4 regions of the Streptomyces sp. NPDC003247 genome follow, and region 1 is predicted to be linked to each of the others. Evidence: riboswitches for the same ligand, from Rfam matches in the RefSeq annotation. Region 1 holds a riboswitch; each other region holds the start of a gene.
What was found. Region 1 has a riboswitch for cyclic di-AMP ahead of ACFYWQ_RS06645 (NlpC/P60 family protein). Riboswitches for the same ligand answer to the same signal wherever they lie in the genome.
Positions count from the first base shown of each region.

Region 1 (3,247 bases):
CGAGGGTCTTCTCGAAACCGTCGGCGGCCTGGGCGGCGAAGTCCTCCTCGTCGATCAGCTCGTTCTTCAGGTTGCTGATCTTCGCGCTGAAGGACTTCGGCGGGTAGCGCTTGGGGTCGAGGTCCAGATCACGGCAGACCAGGGCCATCAGGCGCTTGGAGTCGGCGGCGTCGTAGATCGAGAACGAGGACGTGAAGCCGAGCTTCTTGCTCTCGCGGCGCAGGATGCGCACGCACGCGCTGTGGAAGGTCATCACCCACATCGCGTTCGCCCGGGGGCCGACGAGCTGCTCGACGCGCTCCTTCATCTCGCCCGCGGCCTTGTTGGTGAAGGTGATCGCGAGGATCTCGCCGGGGTGGACGTGCCGCTCGGCGAGGAGGTGGGCGATGCGGTGGGTGAGCACGCGCGTCTTGCCGGAGCCGGCGCCGGCGACGATGAGCAGCGGGGTGCCGGAGTGGACGACGGCGGCGCGCTGGTTGTCGTTGAGGCCCTCCAGCAGCGTGGCCGCGTCGATCACCGGGCGCGGGGCGCCGTCGCGGTAGTGGGCGTCCCGGTCCGGGGGCACGTCGAACTTCCCGCCGAACAGATCGTCCGGGAACGACTCCGGAGCGTGCTCGTCCTCGGGCGGTGGCGGAGGTTCCTCCTCGTGGCCGCGCGGGGCCTGGAGGTCCGCCAGGAAGCTGTCGTCAAAGAGGCTGCTCATCGCTCTCCGAGTCTAGGGTGCCCCACCGACAACCGGCCGCCGTCCCGAGAACATCCCGCTTCCCCCCGCCGCCCGATCCGCCGAGGGCGGCAGGGGCGAGGCGGCACCCACCGACCGGATCGGGAGCGTCACTGTTCGTATCCGACCGTTCTCCACTGCCATAAATCGGGGCAAACCATTATCTATCGCTCCACTCTTGCCCGGGTTCGGCTCCGCCCTGCCGAAGGTCACGAAAATGTATCGGGCATATCACCCAGCAACCTTCACAGGCACCACACGAGTTGGCTACCGTGCCGGGCAGGCCGTACGACCCCCACCGGCGAACCTCGCCGGGCCGCACGGCCTCCGCCGAATCCTGCGCGCCCCCACGGGGCAGCCGGAGCCGGGGACCCACCGAGATCCCGGGGTGAATCGGCCTGACTCCCTGCGGGGACGAGGCCGTAGGGCAACCCTTCCGACCGTCCGCCCGAACCCGACAGCTAACCCGGTAGGCGGAACATGGAAGGAGTCGCCTCCCTTGGCGTCGCAGCACCGCAAGCCGCGCCTCTCGGGCACGCGCGTAGCAGGCATACGCACACCCGCCCTCGCCACCGCCGCCCTCACCTCGGTGGCCCTGCTCTCCCAGACGGCCAACGCCGCGCCCTCCACCGACGGCAAGCCGAGCCTGGAGGAGGTCGAGAAGAAGGTCGACGACCTCTACCGCCAGGCGGAGTCGGCCACCGAGAAGTACAACGCCGCCAAGGAGAAGACGACCAAGCAGCGCAAGCGCGTCGACACCCTCCTCGACGACGTGGCCCAGCGCACCCAGAAGCTCAACGAAGCACGGGAGCAGCTCGGTTCCTTCGCCGCCGCCCAGTACCGCACCGGCGCCTCCGCACCCGACACGGCGACCCTCCTCCTCGCGGACTCCCCGCAGGACTACTTCGACCAGACCCAGCTGATGGGCCGGCTGACCGAACGCCAGAAGGACGCGGTCGACGACTACGTCACCGAGCAGTCGGAGACCATGAAGAAGCGTCAGGAGGCCACGCAGAGCCTCGAGACGCTCACCGACTCGCAGAACGACCTCAAGACGGCCAAGGCCACCGTCCAGAAGAAGCTCGGCACCGCGCGCTCCCTGCTGTCGCAGCTGACGGCGGAGGAGAAGGAGCGGCTCGCCGCGATCGAGCGGAAGAAGCAGCAGGAGGCCGCCCGCAAGGCGGCGGAACTGGCCGAGCAGCAGGCGGCGGAGGCCGCGGCCGCACAGCAGGAGAGCGGCGGCTCCTCGGACACGAGCGCCTCGTCGGGCACCTCCTCGTCGTCCTCCGCGGCCACGGACGCCTCGTACACCACCAAGGCCGAGAAGGCCCTGGCCTTCGCCCGCGCCCAGATCGGCAAGCCGTACGTCTGGGGCGCCACGGGCCCCGAGTCCTACGACTGCTCCGGCCTCACCCAGGCCGCCTGGAAGGCCGCCGGCGTCACCCTTCCGCGCACCACCTACGACCAGGTCGACGCGGGCACCACCGTCTCCCTCGCCGATGCCCTGCCGGGCGACCTGATCTTCTTCTACGACGACGTCAGCCACGTCGGGATCTACATCGGCAACGGCATGATGATCCACGCTCCGAAGCCGGGCGCGTACGTGCGGGAGGAGTCGGTGTACTACGACGGGGAGTCGTCGATCCACAGCGTGGTGCGACCGGCCTGACCGGGCGCGGGGCGCTCGGGCGGCGGGCAGCGGGCACTCGGACTGCGGGCGGCGGGCGGCGGGCGGTCCGGGTTACTGACGGACGGGCTGCCAGGACCTTCCCTCCCCCACCGTCGGCGGGGGTGGGGGAGGCCGCTCCTTGTCCTGCGCCCGCGCGTAATTCCCCGCTCCTGCGCGCGTGCCCCCGCGCGCGCCGCCCGGCGCTCCTTACCATCGGCCGCATGCCCCGCTCTTCCCCCCTCCGCGCCTGGTGGGCGCAGCGTCCGCCGGCGGCCGGGGCCGCTGTGATGGCGACCGGCATTCTGTCGATCGGCCTGAACCTGACGGGGCACGACGTGCTGTCCCTGACCGCCCTGGCGCTGGCGGGGGTCGGCTGGGTGGCCCTGGCGGTGGACTTCGCCGTACGGCTGCTGCGGGAGCGCGAGCGGTGGCGGGCCGAGGCGGGGACGCCTGCGGGTCTGACGGCCGTCGCGGCGACCACCGTGCTCGGCGCCCGGATCTCCTCGCTCGGCTGGCAGCCGCTCGCCGAGGCGCTGCTGGCGCTGGCGGCGGTGCTGTGGCCCGTGTTGCTGGTGGAGGTCATGAGGCATTGGGAGCGGCGCATGCCCGGGGCGGTGTTCCTGTGTTGTGTGGCCACACAAGGGCTGGCCGTACTGGCCGCGACGCTCGCACGGGCCGAGGCGGAGGCCTGGCTCGCCCGCGCCGCGCTCGTCCTGTTCTGGCTCGGCCTGGCCGTCTATGTCGTGACGCTGGCCCGGTTCAGCCTGCGGCAGGTGGCCGAGGGCGCCGGGGACCAGTGGGTGGCGGGCGGCGCGCTCGCCATCTCCGCGCTGGCGGGTGCGAAGCTCCTGCTGGCC
Region 1 is NZ_JBIAPF010000002.1:378,270-381,516, reverse strand. Features, by position in the region: gene pcrA (DNA helicase PcrA) at 1-703, opposite strand, end outside; cyclic di-AMP (ydaO/yuaA leader) riboswitch at 1,040-1,212, shown strand; gene ACFYWQ_RS06645 (NlpC/P60 family protein) at 1,221-2,390, shown strand; gene ACFYWQ_RS06640 (tellurite resistance/C4-dicarboxylate transporter family protein) at 2,612-3,247, shown strand, end outside.

Region 2 (3,247 bases), on a different contig from region 1:
GAGCGGGTACGCCGCGACGAGCTCGGCGTAGTACTCGGTCATCTCGGCGGCCGTGCGCTCCTTGCCCTCGAAGGTGTAGGAGCCGTCCTTGTAGAACTCGGACGCGGCGACGTCGAGCGCCAGGGCGATCTGCTCGCCGGGGGTGTAGCCGGCCTCCTTGATCGCCTCGAGGATGAGGTCGAGGGCCTCGCGGTTGGAGCCGAGGTTCGGGGCGAAGCCGCCCTCGTCGCCGAGGCCGGTGGACAGGCCCTTGCTCTTCAGGACCTTCTTCAGGGTGTGGTAGACCTCGGTGCCCCAGCGCAGGGCCTCGGAGAAGGACTCCGCGCCGATGGGGGCGATCATGAACTCCTGGATGTCCACGTTGGAGTCGGCGTGCGAGCCGCCGTTCAGGATGTTCATCATCGGCACCGGCAGCAGGTGCGCGTTCGGGCCGCCCAGGTAGCGGAAGAGGGGCAGGTCGCTGGCCTCGGAGGCGGCGTGGGCGACGGCGAGGGAGACGCCGAGGATGGCGTTGGCGCCGAGGGAGCCCTTGTTGTCGGTGGCGTCCAGGTCGAACATCGCCTGGTCGATCAGGCGCTGCTCGGTGGCGTCGTAGCCGACCAGCTCCGGGCCGATCTGCTCGATGACGGCGAGGACGGCCTTCTCGACGCCCTTGCCCTGGTAGCGGTTCGGGTCACCGTCGCGGAGCTCGATGGCCTCGAAGGCGCCGGTGGAGGCGCCGGACGGGACGGCGGCACGACCCGTGCTGCCGTCGTCGAGGCCGACCTCGACCTCGACCGTGGGGTTGCCTCGGGAGTCCAGGATTTCCCGGGCTACGACGACGTCGATGGACGGCACGAGCATCTCCTTCATGGGATGTGACGCTGGTTGTGCGGGGCACGTGGGCCGCGGGCGGCCCTTGTTGATCCCTTGATGTGGCCTTGCGACTAGAGCCTAACCGTCCCGGGGCCGCCGACAGCCGACCGACCGCCCCGTGGACAGGCTGACGGTACACATTGTTCCCACCCGGAACAAAGAGGGTGACCAACAGGCGGATGGCGGGCGGGCAAAGAAATGCCCCGCCCCGGCGCGTACGGGGGAACGCGCGCCGGGGCGGGGCGCTCGTGGGGACGGGGGGGACCCTCACGAGGTCTTCAGTGTGCGGACCACGCCTGTGCGGGGGCTGTGGCCGCGCTGGGAGCCAGGTGTCACTTCAGGTGCAGCTGCTGGCCCGGGTAGATGAGGTCGGCGTCGTCGACGATGTCCTTGTTGAGCTGGAACAGCTTCTCCCAGCCGCCCGTGACGTCCTGCTCCTGGGCGATGGAGCTGAGGGTGTCGCCGGTGACCACCTTGTACTCGCCGTCGCCCTTCTCGACCTTCTCGCCGGTCGGGGTGGTGACCGTCTTCTGGCTCTGGGCGGCCGGGCGCTCGGCGGAGCGGGAGGCGCTCTGCTGCTCGGTCGAACGGCTCGTGGTGCCGGAGTCCGAGGAGCCGGAGCCGCTGGAGGCGGAGCCGGAGGAGGCGGCCGAGGAGTCGGAGGAAGAGTCCGAGGAGGAGTCGGAGGAGGAGGAACCGCCGGCGTAGGCGGCGCCGGACAGGCCCTTGCCGCAGACCGGCCAGGCGCCCTTGCCCTGGCTCGCGAGGACCTTCTCGGCGATCTGGATCTGCTGGGACTTGGTGGCCTTGTCGGCGGTGGCGGCGTACTGCGTGCCGCCGTTCGCGGCCCAGGTGGAGGCGGAGAACTGGAGGCCGCCGTAGTAGCCGTTGCCGGTGTTGATGGACCAGTTGCCGCCGGACTCGCACTGGGCGACCGCGTCCCACTCGGAGGCGGTGGCGGCGGAGGCGTTGCCGGCCGCCATCAGCGGGGCGGCGACGGCGGCGCCGGTGACACCGGCGACGGCGATGGCGCGGGTGGCCTTGGACGGACGACGGTGCTTGCCCTTGCCGGAGAACAGCATGGATCGATCCCCTCACCGACGCCTGCGAGGTGAGCTGTCGGGTTCGGGCCGGTTGAGTTGCCCGGCCACGCCTCCCCGGGAGGCATGGCTTCACCCCTAGCCGCGTCCGTCGACCACCCGGTGCGGCACTTACCTTGGGTCCCCCGCTCCTGCCTGCGGCGCTTGACGCGACGACTGTTCCCGGGTGGCCGCTGGCAGGATTCGGCGTTGCGACGGCCGGGGCTCGGGTTGCCGAGCGGTCATGACCGTAGGCAGGCGATCGGGGGAATTTCAAAGACGATCAGGGCTTCTGAGACTCATCCCACACTTTCACCGAACCGGACATTCGACGCGAAGCATGACGTGAACTCCCCCCGTTTTCGCGGCTTTTACGCCCTATTCAGCCCCTGTCGCAAGCGTCTGACCGGGCACGATGTTGCTCGGGTCGGCGCCGATGACGTCCTTGTTCTCGGCGTAGAGCGCACGCCATCCGCCGTCGAGGCCAAGGGAGTCGGCGATGGTGACGAGGGAGTCGCCCGCCTGGACGGTGTAGGTGGCCGCCGTGCCGCTGAGGGTGTCGGCGGCGTGCCGGCCGGAGGAGGCGGTGGTGGTGCCGTCGGCCGTGCCCTCGTCGGCGCTGCCGCCGCGGTGGCGGCCCGAGCCGGTGGACGCGGCATCGTCGGACGCGGTGTCGTCGGACGTGGTGCCGCTGGACAGCGCGTCGGCCGAACCGGTGTCGACCAGGCTCCAAGAGCCCGCGTCCTGGGTCGGGTTGTCCGAGGCGTCCGCCTCCGGGGTCGCGGTGGACGAGCCGCCGCCCGCCGCGGAGCCGCTCGCACCGGAACCGGTGGACGTGCCGGACGTGCCGGACTTGCCCGACGTGGAGGAGGAAGAGGACGAAGGGGACGATGCGGATGCTTCCGGAGACTCCGTGGCGGATCCGGTGGCCGCGCCGGTGGATTCCTCGCCGGAATCCGCCGAGGAGTCGGAGGACTCGGAGGAGGGACTGGAGGAGTCCGACGAGCCGGACGACCCCTTGGACAGGTCGGACAAGCCGGACGTCACGGAGGAGTCGGACGAATCCTCGGCCACGCCGGTGTCCAGGTCCGCCGAGCCGGAGTCCGCGCTCAGACCGGACGTCAGCCCGCACGTGCCCCACGCGCCGACACCCTGGTCCGCGAGGACCTTCTGGGCGACGGATATCTGCTGGTTGCGGCTGGCCAGGTCCGGGCGCGGGGCGTAGTCGAGCCCGCCGTACGCCTCCCAGTTCTCCTGGGTGAGGGACAGGCCGCCGTACTCGCCGCCGCCCTCGTTGGCGCTCCAGGAGCCCC
Region 2 is NZ_JBIAPF010000013.1:88,152-91,398, forward strand. Features, by position in the region: gene eno (phosphopyruvate hydratase) at 1-837, opposite strand, end outside; gene ACFYWQ_RS34780 (transglycosylase family protein) at 1,188-1,937, opposite strand; cyclic di-AMP (ydaO/yuaA leader) riboswitch at 1,942-2,108, opposite strand; gene ACFYWQ_RS34785 (transglycosylase family protein) at 2,313-3,247, opposite strand, start outside.
Region 2: linked by a shared signal. The riboswitch ahead of ACFYWQ_RS34780 (transglycosylase family protein) and the one ahead of ACFYWQ_RS06645 (NlpC/P60 family protein) in region 1 are both predicted to bind cyclic di-AMP.

Region 3 (3,247 bases), on a different contig from region 1:
AGCTCGCCCTGACCGCCGTCCAGCGCGTGCTGGAGGTCACGGCGGAGGAGGTGCGGGAGGTCGCCGAGGCCCGTCTGCGTCCCGACAACCGGGCCGTGCTGGTCTACGAGCCCGTCGAGGGCGCTGAAGAAGGCGCCGAGGGCGCCGAGGGCGCCGACGACACCACCGACGCGGACGAGAACGAGGAGGCGGCCAAGTGACCGAGCTCGCCACGATGGACTTCCACCCCCAGCCGCAGGCGGGCGACGCCAGGCCGTGGGCGTTCCCGGCCCCCGCGCGCGGGGCGCTCGACAACGGCCTGACCGTCCTGCACTGCCACCGCCCGGGGCAGCAGGTGATCGCCGTCGAGATCATCCTCGACGCGCCCCTGGACGCCGAGCCGGCCGGTCTCGACGGTGTCGCCACGATCATGGCGCGGGCCTTCTCGGAGGGCACCGACAAGCACTCCGCCGAGGAGTTCGCCGCCGAGCTGGAGCGCTGCGGCGCGACCCTCGACGCGCACGCCGACCACCCCGGCGTCCGGCTGAGCCTGGAGGTCCCGGCCTCCCGCCTGGCCAAGGCCCTCGGTCTGATCGCCGACGCCCTGCGGGCACCCGCGTTCGCCGACAGCGAGGTCGAGCGCCTGGTGCGCAACCGCCTCGACGAGATCCCGCACGAGCTGGCCAACCCCTCCCGGCGTGCCGCCAAGGAGCTCTCCAAGGAGCTCTTCCCGGCCGGCACGCGCATGTCGCGTCCGCGCCAGGGCACCGCCGACACGGTCGAGAAGATCGACTCCGGGGCCGTCCGGGCCTTCTACGAGAAGCACGTCCGCCCCGCCACGGCCACCGCGGTGGTCGTCGGCGATCTGACGGACATCGACCTCGACGCGCTCCTCGGCGACACCCTGGGCGCCTGGACGGGCTCCTCGGCCCAGCCGCGGCCGGTGCCGCCGGTGACCGCCGACGACACCGGCCGGGTCGTCATCGTGGACCGCCCCGGCGCCGTCCAGACGCAGCTGCTGATCGGCCGCATCGGTCCCGACCGGCACGCGCGCGTGTGGCCCGCGCAGGTGCTCGGCACGTACTGCCTCGGCGGCACCCTCACCTCCCGCCTGGACCGCGTCCTGCGCGAGGAGAAGGGCTACACCTACGGCGTGCGCTCCTTCGGCCAGGTGCTGCGCTCCGCGCCGGACGGCACGGGCGCCGCGATGCTCGCCATCAGCGGCTCCGTGGACACCCCCAACACCGGCCCCGCGCTGGAGGACCTCTGGAAGGTGCTGCGCACCCTCGCCGCCGAGGGGCTCACCGACGCCGAGCGGGACGTCGCCGTGCAGAACCTGGTCGGTGTCGCGCCGCTGAAGTACGAGACCGCCGCGGCCGTGGCCGGCACCCTGGCCGACCAGGTCGAGCAGCACCTGTCCGACGACTACCAGGCGACGCTGTATCAGCAGCTCGCCGCGACCGGCACCGTGGAGGCCACCGCGGCGGTCGTCAGCGCCTTCCCGGTGGACCGCCTGGTGACCGTGCTCGTCGGTGACGCCGGCCGGATCAAGGACGCGGTCGAGGCCCTGGGCATCGGTGAGGTGAAGGTCGTCCCGGCCGAGTAGCGACGGGGGTCCCCCTGCGGCGAGGTGCGCGCCCCGAGGTGGCAGGGACGCGTGCGGGGCCCTGGCGACCGGCCGGTCGCCAGGGCCCTTCGACGTCTGAAAGGGATGTCCGAATTGAGGGAGAGGCTGCCTGTCTGCCCTGTGGCATGCGCTACAAAAACCCCGGCACGTTTGGGGATCGATCACGGGCGCGTCTAGGTTCGTCCGGGCTGTTCGTCGGGCAGTGCGCCGCGTCCGCGGCACCGGACAGCCATCGCCGAGTCCCCGTACGGCGCGAGCCAGGGGAGCCGGGGACCCAACGATGAAGTCCCTGGGGTGAATCGGACGCCCGCGCGTGTCGCGAGGGGGTCCGTAGGAGACCTTCCTGCTCCGAACCCGTCAGCTAACCCGGTAGGCGAGAGGGAAGGAAAGGACCGCTCAACTTCATGGCGTTCACCTGCGCCACCGGGAAGCACCGTCGTCCCGGCCGGATGAAGCGCACCTCCGCCCGCGCGGCGGGCATCGCGGCGCTCACCACCACCGGCGTCATCGGCACCGCCGCCTCCGGTCCCGCCCTCGCCGCGGAGCCCTCCGCCGAGCAGACCGGGCTCATCCCCGTCGTCGCCATCGGTGACACGGTCGCCGAGCGGATCGACGAGCAGGCCGCCGCGCAGAAGCAGGCCGCGCAGGCGGAGGCCGCGCGCAAGGAGGCCGCCGCCGAGGCCGCCGAGAGGGTCAAGGAGGAGCGCGAGGCACGTGCCCGCGCCGCCCGTGAGGCCGAGCGCAAGCGCCTCAACGCCTTCGTGGCGCCGATCACCGGCTCCTACGTCTCCACCGCCTACCGGGCGAGCAGCTCCCTGTGGTCGTCCGGGAGCCACACCGGCATCGACTTCCACGCCTCGACCGGCACCACCGTGCACGCGGTCGGCACCGGCACCGTCGTCGAGGCCGGCTGGGGCGGTGCCTACGGCAACCAGGTCGTGCTCCGGATGAGCGACGGCACGTACACCCAGTACGGCCACCTGTCGTCGATCAGCGTCTCGGTGGGCCAGAAGGTCACCGCCGGCCAGCGGATAGCCCTCTCCGGCGCGACCGGCAACGTCACCGGCCCGCACCTGCACTTCGAGGCCCGCACGAGCGCCGAGTACGGCTCGGACATCGACCCGGTCGCCTACCTCCGCAAGCACGGTGTGAGCCTCTGACCACGTCGGGGGCCGATCTCCTGAACGACGTCAGGGGCCCGGCCTCCGGCGACACCCGGTGACGCACGCGAACCGCCGGCACCACCCGGCGACGCGTCCCCGCCTGTGACGGCACCCGGCGACACATCCTCCCGCCCCGGCCCCCGCGGCCGGGGCTTTCGCCGTTTTCATGCGCCTCGTTGTCCAAAAAATATCCCTGGATTCCGGCCCGCCGTCGGAATGTGCGGCTCACTGCAATAGAGTCACTGAACACACGTCATTCGTCGACGTTTCACGGGGATTAAGGCGGAGGTCGGTCATGCGTATTCCGGCGCACTCGGTGTGCACGGCCATCCGGGACGACATCGTCGCGGGTGTCTACGAGCGCGGCAGCCGCCTCACCGAGGAACTCCTCGCCCGCCGCTACGGCGTCTCCCGCGTCCCCGTCCGGGAGGCGCTGCGCACGCTGGAGGCGGAGGGATTCGTCGTCACGCGGCGGCAC
Region 3 is NZ_JBIAPF010000003.1:867,408-870,654, reverse strand. Features, by position in the region: gene ACFYWQ_RS13165 (M16 family metallopeptidase) at 1-200, shown strand, start outside; gene ACFYWQ_RS13160 (M16 family metallopeptidase) at 197-1,585, shown strand; cyclic di-AMP (ydaO/yuaA leader) riboswitch at 1,830-1,997, shown strand; gene ACFYWQ_RS13155 (M23 family metallopeptidase) at 2,011-2,766, shown strand; gene ACFYWQ_RS13150 (GntR family transcriptional regulator) at 3,065-3,247, shown strand, end outside.
Region 3: linked by a shared signal. The riboswitch ahead of ACFYWQ_RS13155 (M23 family metallopeptidase) and the one ahead of ACFYWQ_RS06645 (NlpC/P60 family protein) in region 1 are both predicted to bind cyclic di-AMP.

Region 4 (3,247 bases), on a different contig from region 1:
CGTCCAGGACGGCGAAGGAGGCGGCCTCGTCGGCGGTCCAGCCGAAGACGTTGCCGCCGAGGGCGAGCGGGAAGACCTCGAGGTCGGAGGAGCCGAGCTTGCGCAGAGACGTCATGCTCCATGGCAACGCCTCGGCCGGAGGCGTGTATTTCACGCCTCCGGCCAAGTGTTCGCAAACATCCGGGAGACCACCTCACCGGCCCCCGGAAGACTCAGGGCCTACGGGACGGCCTCAGGGGTTGAGCCCCTTGTCCCGGAGCCAGGCCGCGGGGTCGACGCCCGTGCTGCTGCCACCGGGGTGGACCTCCAGGTGGAGGTGGGCGCCGGTGACGTTGCCGGTGGCGCCGACGCGGCCGATCACGTCACCGGTGGAGACCTTCTGGCCGACGCTGACACTGATGGACGACTGGTGGGCGAACCAGAGTTCGGTGCCGTCGTCGAGGGTGAGCACGGTCTTGTACCCGTACGACCCGTCCCAGCCCGCCGAGGTGATGGTGCCGCTGTGGATGGCCTTGATCAGGGTGCCGGTGGGGGCGGCGAAGTCGAGGCCGGTGTGGTAGCCGGAGGACCAGTAGGCGCCGGCCTGACCGAACGTCGAGGTGATGGTGTACGAGGAGGTCGGCAGCGTGTACTGCTTGGCGAGCTCGGCGAGGCGCTCGGCCTCGGCCTTCTTCGCGGCCTCCTCGGCGGCCTTCTTCTTCGCGGCGGCGGCCTTGGCCTCCGCCTCCTTCTCCGCCTTGGCGGCCGCGTCGGCCTCGGCCTTGGCGGCGGCGGCCTCGGCGGCGGCCTGCGCCTTGGTCTCGAGCTGGGTCTGCTGCGACTCGGCCTGCGCCATGATCCGGCTGCGCAGCGCCTCGCCGGCGTCGGCGGAGCTGTCGCCGCCGTCGTCGTCGGCGGCCGTGGTGCCGAAGCTGCTGAGGGCGGACGCCGTGGATTCCTCGGGGGTGTCGTCGTCCGAGATCAGGGAACCCACGGAGGGGAGGTCCGGCATGGAGATGGAGACCGGGGGCTTGCCGGTGTTGGCGCTGGCCATGCCGCCCGCGCCGACGGCGGCTATGACACCGACGCCGAGAACGGTGGAGCTGCGGGCGAGTCCGCCGCGCTGCTTCGCGACGCGGTGCCGGCCGCGTACCGGGCGAACGGAATCCGCGGTGGGGTTCCACTCCTCCCAGGGGCCCTCGTCGGTGCGGTAGCCGCCGTAGCCGAAGGTCTGGCTGGGCGCGCTCGGGGCTTCTGGGGCAGGCCGGTTGGACGCCACGCGGGCGTACTCCTTTCCTTCCGTCGCCTACCGGGTTAGCTGACGGGTTCGGAGCGGGAAGGTCTCCTACGCGCGTATACCGGCCGTTACCTCACGGCGGCTCCGCGTGATTCACCCCAAGGTGGTGGTTCCCCGGTTCCCTTACGGGATTCGGCGCGTGCGCACGGAGCCGCCTCTTGTGACGGCTGGGACGACCGCGCTGCGTTATCGAACGTTAATAGACCCGGGGCTGGGTTTCCAAGCCGTTCCCCTTGATCAACAACATTGATGGCCTGGACTTATACCTCAGGGTCGATGAAATCAGGGCGAGTTGACCCGGTGTCGAACACGCTGCGCCCGCCAAGGCCTTTTTGATGGTGACTCAGTTGTTATGCGCAGGGCGCTCACCCGCTCACGTTCCGTGAGGGAGGCGCCGAAGACGTCTGGGCGGACGCCGAAGACGTCTGGGCGGACGCCGAAGACGTCTGGGCGGGCACCGAAGACTCGGGGGCGTGCGCCGGAGGCCCTGGGGGCGCGCGACGGCGCAACACACCGAGGGCCGGAATCCTGTGATCAGGATTCCGGCCCTCGGCCTTCAGTAGCGGGGACAGGATTTGAACCTGCGACCTCTGGGTTATGAGCCCAGCGAGCTACCGAGCTGCTCCACCCCGCGTCGGTATGACACCAGTGTACGCCATCCGCGGGGCCTGAAGCACACGGCTTCCCCGGGGCCGCCCCCCACGGGCCCCGGCCCGGCTCAACCGCCGTGCAGCAGATGCAGGTTGGGCTCCTTGGCCCGTTCCTCGTACTCGGGCAGGACGGCGACGTCGACGCCCGCGGCCGTCAGCAGGCCGGTGCCGTCGGCGTCGGTCACGAAGGTGTCGGGTTCGCGCCAGGCCGTCACCACCCTGCGGACGCCCGCGGCGAGGACGAGGCGGGCGCAGGGGGTCGGGCGGGAGGAGCGGCGGGCGCAGGGTTCGAGGCTGCTGTAGACGGTGGCCGTGGCCAGGCGGGGGTCGGCGGGGTCGATCTTCGCGAGGGCGGCCTCCTCGGCGTGGACGACGGGGTCGCCGGCCTCGCGGGAGTGGCCGCGGGCCAGCTCCGTCCCGTCCGCGGCCACCACCACCGCGCCCACGCTGAACGCGGTCCGCGACGGCGGGCAGGCGGCGGCCAGCTCACAGGCGAGGGCCAGCCAGTGCCGGTCGGCGGCGGTGGGGAGCGGGCCGGCGCCGGGCGCGGTGGGCTCGTAGCGCATCAGGACGACGTCGTCGAGGCGCCGTGTCTCGACCAGGCGCAGCCGTCCGCCCTGGTAGCCGCCGGGCCCGAAGAGCCGGGGCGCGTCCGGGTCGCCCACGAAGAGGGGCGCCAGGACGAGCTGGAGTTCGTCGGCGAGGCCTTCCCGCAGGAGCTGGCTGTGGATGGTGCCGCCGCCCTCCACCATGAGCCGGCGCACGCCCCGGACGTCGTGGAGGTGTTCCAGGAGCCGGCGCCAGTCGAGGCGGGGCCCGAGGGGGACGACGTCGGCGGCGAGGCCGAGCGAGCGGGCGCGCTCGGCGCCCGGGTCGGTGGTGTACACGACTTTCTCGCCGCCGGTGTGCCAGAACAGCGCCGCCGGGTCCAGTTCGCCGGAGCCGCTGACCAGGACCTTGAGGGGGTACTCCGGCCGGCCGGCCGCCCGGCGCGCGGCCCGGCGCTCGGGCGCGTTGACCAGGAGGCGGGGGTTGTCGGCGCGGAGGGTGCCGGCGCCGATCAGGATGGCGTCCACGGAGGCCCGCACCTCGTCGACCCGGTCGAAGTCGGCGGGGCCGGAGAGCAGCAGGCGGTCGGGGCCGGTGTCGTCGAGGTAGCCGTCGAGGGAGACGGCTGCGGACAGCAGGACGTACGGGTACGGCATCGGCGCGGCCTCTCCGGGGACGGTCGACGGGGTCATGGGGTGTGCACGGGGTCCTGGCGCGGCGGGGGTCGGCGGCAGGAGGTCCGCGACTCTTGGGAACTCTTGGTTCAAGTTTG
Region 4 is NZ_JBIAPF010000007.1:19,443-22,689, forward strand. Features, by position in the region: gene ACFYWQ_RS23535 (aldo/keto reductase) at 1-115, opposite strand, end outside; gene ACFYWQ_RS23540 (M23 family metallopeptidase) at 233-1,258, opposite strand; cyclic di-AMP (ydaO/yuaA leader) riboswitch at 1,266-1,424, opposite strand; tRNA gene ACFYWQ_RS23545 (tRNA-Met) at 1,837-1,910, opposite strand; gene ACFYWQ_RS23550 (dihydrofolate reductase family protein) at 1,995-3,131, opposite strand.
Region 4: linked by a shared signal. The riboswitch ahead of ACFYWQ_RS23540 (M23 family metallopeptidase) and the one ahead of ACFYWQ_RS06645 (NlpC/P60 family protein) in region 1 are both predicted to bind cyclic di-AMP.